DNA from 2 places in the Lysobacter sp. N42 genome. Region 1 is predicted to be linked to the other one. Evidence: riboswitches for the same ligand, from Rfam matches in the RefSeq annotation. Region 1 holds a riboswitch; the other holds the start of a gene.
The links. Region 1 has a riboswitch for thiamine pyrophosphate ahead of thiC (phosphomethylpyrimidine synthase ThiC). Riboswitches for the same ligand answer to the same signal wherever they lie in the genome.
Positions count from the first base shown of each region.

Region 1 (2,958 bases):
AGCGCGCCTTGCTCATCGCGTTGTCGCGCGCCTGCGCGCCGGGGTGGCCCTTGGCGAGGTCGGCCGCGTGCGCGGCGATCTTGTAGGCCATCAGCCCTTCGCGAACGTCGTGCTTGTTCGGCAGGCCCAGGTGCTCCTTCGGCGTGACGTAGCAGAGCATCGCGGTGCCGAACCAGCCGATCATCGCGGCACCAATGGCGCTGGTGATGTGGTCGTAGCCGGGCGCGATGTCGGTGGTCAGCGGGCCGAGCGTGTAGAACGGCGCCTCGCCGCACTCGCGCAGCTGCTTGTCCATGTTCTCCTTGATCAGGTGCATCGGCACGTGGCCGGGGCCTTCGATCATGGTCTGCACGTCGTGTTTCCAGGCGATCTGCGTGAGTTCGCCGAGCGTCTCGAGCTCGCCGAACTGCGCGGCGTCGTTGGCATCGGCGATCGAACCCGGGCGCAGGCCGTCGCCGAGCGAGAAGGCCACGTCGTAGGCCTTCATGATTTCGCAGATTTCCTCGAAGTGCGTGTAGAGGAAATTCTCCTTGTGATGCGCGAGGCACCACTTCGCCATGATCGAGCCGCCGCGGCTCACGATGCCGGTCACGCGGCCCGCGGTGAGCGGCACGTAACGCAGCAGCACGCCGGCGTGGATCGTGAAGTAGTCCACGCCCTGTTCGGCCTGTTCGATCAGCGTGTCGCGGAAGATCTCCCAGGTGAGTTCCTCGGCGCGGCCGTCGACCTTCTCCAGCGCCTGGTAGATCGGCACCGTGCCGATCGGCACGGGCGAGTTGCGGATGATCCACTCGCGCGTCTCGTGGATGTGCTTGCCGGTCGAGAGGTCCATGACCGTGTCCGCACCCCAGCGGATCGACCAAACGAGCTTCTCGACTTCCTCGGCGATCCCCGACGACACCGCCGAATTGCCGATGTTCGCGTTGACCTTGGTCAGGAAGTTGCGGCCGATGATCATCGGCTCGCTCTCGGGGTGGTTGATGTTGTTGGGGATGATCGCGCGGCCGCGGGCGACCTCGTCGCGCACGAATTCGGGGGTGATCAGCTTCTGGATGTTGGCGCCGAAGGTCTCACCCGCGTGCTGCCTGAGCAGGTGCGCTTCGCGGATCGCCTCGATGCGCTGGTTCTCGCGGATCGCGATGAACTCCATCTCCGGCGTCACGATGCCCTTGCGGGCGTAGTGCATCTGGGTGACGTTCGCACCGCTCACCGCACGGCGCGGCAGCGCGCGGTTGCCGAAGCGGATGTGCGCGAGCTTCGGATCGTGCTCGCGCGCACGGCCGAACTCGGACGACAGGCCCGGCAGCACCTCGGTGTCGCCGCGCTCGGCGATCCACTGCGCGCGCAGCGCGGGCAGCCCGCGCGACAGGTCGATCGTGGCGTTCTCGTCCGTGTACGGGCCCGAACAGTCGTAGACGGTGAACGGCGCGTTCTCCTCGCCGCCGAACAGCGTGGCGGTGCGCGAGAGCGCGATCTCGCGCATGGGCACGCGGATGTCCGGGCGCGAGCCTTCGACGTGGATCTTCTTCGAGCCCGGGATGGGGCGGACGACGTCGGCCGAGAGCTTCTCGGCCTGCTGGAGGAGTTCGGTGGCGACTGCGTTCATTCGGATCGTCCGCTGCGTGGGTGGTCGAACGTCGGGCGTCGACGTTCGCGGCGAGCGGGCGGCGCATGGACGCACGGCGTCCTGCGAAGCTTCCCTACGTCGGTATCAACCGAATCAGGTTCGAAGGGACTCTCTCAACCGGCCCGGCCGGTACCCCCGCTTCGGGGCCCATTTGACCATGCGCCGGCGCGGCGGGCCAGCGGGCGCACCCGCGGCGATAATCGCGATCCGCCACGGAGCCCGACATGCCCGATCACCCCGTCGTTCCCACCGCCACCGCCATCGCGCCCGCCGGCGTGGGCAACATCGGCGTGGGCTTCGACCTGCTCGGCCACACCATCGAGGGCCCGCGCGACCGCGCCACCGTGCGGCGCGTGGCCACGCCGGGCGTGCGGGTGGTGGCGGTGCGGGGCGACGGCGAGGCCGTCTCGCGCATTCCGCTGGACCCCGCCCGCAATACCGCGGGGCTGGCGCTGCGCGCCTTCGCCGACGGTCTCGCCCTGCCCTTCGGCTTCGAGGTCGAGCTCGACAAGGGCATTCCCATCGGCGCCGGCCTGGGCGGGTCGGCGGCGTCGTGCGTCGCGGCGCTGGTGGCGGCCAACGCGCTGCTCGACCGCCCCCTGCCGCGCGAGGCGCTGTATCCCTACGCGATCGAGGGCGAGTTCGCCTCCAGCCAGAGCCGCCAGGGCGACAACGTCGGGCCGATGCTGCTGGGCGGCATCACCCTGGCCACGCTGACCCGGCTGCTTCCGCTGCCGGTGCCGGACTGGCTGCACTGCGTGGTCGTGCATCCCGACCAGCTGCTCGAGACGCGGCGGGCGCGGGAAGTGCTGAAGGATCCCTACCCGCTGTCGACCGTGGTGCGCCATGGCGCGCACCTGGCGCTGTTCGTGACGGGCCTGGAGCGCGGCGATCCCGACCTGATCCGCGAAGGCCTGCAGGACGTGCTCGTGGAACCGCGGCGCGCCGAACTCGTGCCGGGCTTCGACGCGGTGAAGTCGGCCGCGGTGGCCCATGGCGCGATCGGCGCCAGCCTGTCGGGCGCCGGGCCCAGCGTGTTCGCCTGGTTCACCTCGCGCGCCGCGGCCGAGGCCGCCGCGCCGGCGATGCAGGCAGGCTTCACCGCGGCCGGCTACGGCTCGCGGGCCTGGGTGTCGAAGGTGGACGGGCCGCGCGCCGAGTTGTCCTGGGTGTGGCGGGAAGGCTAGGGTCGGCGAATGCGACCGCTTCTCCTCGCCGTTCTCGCCATTGCCGGTTGCGCCGGCACCCCTGCGCGCGCGCCGCAGGACGCCTTCTTCCAGCGCCTGTCCGCGCTCTGCGGCCAGGCGTTCGCCGGCCGGGTCGTCGCCGAC
Region 1 covers NZ_SKFB01000035.1:16,122-19,079, reverse strand. Annotated here, with positions in the region: gene thiC (phosphomethylpyrimidine synthase ThiC) at 1-1,606, opposite strand, end outside; TPP riboswitch at 1,680-1,774, opposite strand; gene EYQ95_RS21950 (homoserine kinase) at 1,852-2,814, shown strand; gene EYQ95_RS21945 (hypothetical protein) at 2,824-2,958, shown strand, end outside.

Region 2 (2,958 bases), on a different contig from region 1:
AACTCGCGGTCCACATAAGAAGCGCCAAAACCTTGGTATTTATCGTCAGCAGTTGTTGGCTAAGAATAAGCTAATTATGCGTTGGTTAAGCCACCGTGGTGGCGCCATCGATTTTCAAGAGTTTCAAAAGACAAATCCAGGTGAACGATTTCCTGTCGCTGTGGCTCTCGGTGCTGATCCTGCAACTATTTTGGGTGCTGTCACTCCAGTACCTGACACGCTGTCGGAGTATGCGTTTGCGGGGTTACTGCGAGATGGTAAGACCGAAGTGGTGAAATGCTTGGGTAGTGACCTACAAGTGCCTGCGCATGCCGAATTTGTACTGGAAGGGTATTTAGAGCCTGGTGAGATGGCTCCTGAAGGACCGTATGGAGATCACACGGGTTATTACAACGAAGTAGAGAGTTTCCCGGTATTTACGGTGGAGCGAATAACCCACCGTAAGGATCCGATATACCACAGTACTTATACGGGCAGACCGCCTGACGAACCCGCAATTCTGGGCGTGGCCTTGAATGAGGTATTTGTACCCATTTTGCAAAAGCAATTTCCAGAGATTGTAGACTTCTATTTACCGCCGGAAGGTTGTTCGTACCGTATGGCCGTAGTCACCATGAAAAAGTCTTACCCTGGTCATGCGAAGCGAGTCATGATGGGGGTGTGGTCTTTCTTACGGCAGTTCATGTATACCAAGTTCGTTATTGTTTGTGACGACGACGTCAATGCACGTGACTGGAAAGATGTCATTTGGGCCATGACTACACGGATGGACCCTGCGCGTGACACGACGTTCGTGGAAAATACGCCAATAGACTATTTAGACTTTGCGTCACCTGTTTCAGGCTTAGGTTCTAAAATGGGTATGGACGCCACAAATAAATGGCCTGGTGAAACAGACCGAGAATGGGGCGTACCCATTGAAATGAATCAAGACATCAAAGACAAAGTAGATTTGATGTGGGATGAGTTAGGTATTTTTGATGAGTAATATTGAAACCGTCAGCTGTGCGGTTGAGTCGATTTCGCCGTTAACAGAGAACGTATATCGTATTCTGTTGAAGCCGGAAACGTCCTGTAGGTTTATTGCGGGGCAATATATTTGCGTCAAAATGGGTACGACTGATCTGCGCCCATTTTCTATTGCTTCGTCGCCTAGCGAGAATGAATACATTGAGTTGCACGTAGGCGCAACGCCAGACAACCCTTATGCATGGGAAGTATTAAAGAAAGCGCGAGAAGAGCAAGTACTTACTATCTCTTTGCCGCAAGGGGAAGCTGGTTACCGAGCTAGCAGCAGAGATTTACTGCTAGTCGCAGGAGGAACAGGTTTTTCCTATGCTTGGTCTATAGCGCAAGCTCATCTTGAGACGAGCGAGTCGAGAAAGATTGTTTTTTATTGGGGAGCCAAACAGTTAAGCGACTTGTACGCATACGCTGAGCTTAAAAAGTTGGCTGAGCGCGATGCTCGGTTTGATTTCAGGCCTGTCGTTGAGCAAGCTGAAGCCGATTGGAAAGGGCGCACTGGCTGGGTACACCAAGCTGTGATGAACGATTTTGACACACTGGCCGATTTTGATATTTACATTGCTGGGCGTTTTGAAATGGTAAAAACCGCTCGCGACGACTTTTATCGTAAGGGCTTACCGAACACACAGTTGTTTGGAGACGCTTTATCATTCATTGACTAAGTGTGTTGGAACTGCGGTGGGTTAGCGTTATACTTGCCGCCAGTTGCTCTTGAGAGCAGCAAAGTTACCAAAGGGGTGCCGTAAGGCTGAGATGCGAGAGCGAACTCTTTGTACCTGATCCGGTTAATACTGGCGTAGGGATTGGTAGAAACAATATACCCGTACACCGCATAACCGGGTCTCATCTTTTAGTGGTTAAAAAAGAAGAGATCCAAACCATGTCTAAGAAAAATTTAGTATTTCCTTTAAGTCTAATTGCACTAGCTGTAGCTGGTGTTCACTCCGTTTCCGCTGAAGAAGCTACTGAAGAAGAAACAACCATTGAACGTATCGAAGTGGTTGGCGACTTTCGTGCGCGCGGCATAGAGGACGTACCTGCAAGTGTCTCCGTACTTAACGGAGAGGACATTCAACAACGCCAAGCTGCGCATATTGAAGATATTCTAGCGATGGCAGCCAATGTAAATGTGGCTTCAGGCGCTTCCCGCGGACGCTTTTTCCAAATTCGTGGAATTGGTGAGCGCAGTCAATTTGTAGACCCTATTAATCCTTCGGTAGGTTTGGTTATTGATGGTATCAATTACAGCGGCTTAGGGGCTGCAGGCACTACGTTTGATATCGGACAAGTTGAGGTTTTCCGCGGCCCACAAAGCACTCGGTTTGGGGCTGACGGAATGGCTGGAGTGATTTATTTAAGTAGTACGCCTGCAACAATATATAACGACGGCGTAGTTGATATGGAGTGGGGAGAGTACAACACTTATGGCGCAGGTTTGGCATTCAACCAAACTCTGAGCGACACAGGTGTTGCGCGTTTAAGTGTTTACCAATATGAAAGTGACGGCTTTATGGAGAATGTTTTCTTAGATAGAGAAGACACACAGCATAGAGACGAAACTACGATTCGTTTAAACGCCGAATGGGAATTAAACTCGCAGTGGACCACCAAGCTTACCTTGCATCATTTTGACGTTGATAACGGCTATGATGCGTTCTCGTTGGATTTAAATCGTGAAACTTTATCGGACACTCCCGGTGAAGACACATTAAAAAGCACAGCGGGAAGGTTCTTAGCAGCTTATGCAAGCGAGCAAGGTTATATTGCCGAATTGAGCGGTTCATTTTTAACAGCAGACGAGCTTTATGGCTACGATGAAGACTGGGCTTACGAAGGTATTCGCCCTGGTTGGGAATATAATTCATACGACGAATACGACCGCGCAAGAACTCAGCAAGAGCTTGAGGTTCGTGTGTTGTCGGATGAAGCATG
Region 2 covers NZ_SKFB01000004.1:281,585-284,542, forward strand. Annotated here, with positions in the region: gene ubiD (4-hydroxy-3-polyprenylbenzoate decarboxylase) at 1-988, shown strand, start outside; gene fre (NAD(P)H-flavin reductase) at 981-1,688, shown strand; TPP riboswitch at 1,750-1,846, shown strand; gene EYQ95_RS10570 (TonB-dependent receptor) at 1,907-2,958, shown strand, end outside.
Region 2: it holds a riboswitch for thiamine pyrophosphate, as region 1 does, so the genes downstream of both, EYQ95_RS10570 (TonB-dependent receptor) here and thiC (phosphomethylpyrimidine synthase ThiC) in region 1, are expected to answer to the same signal.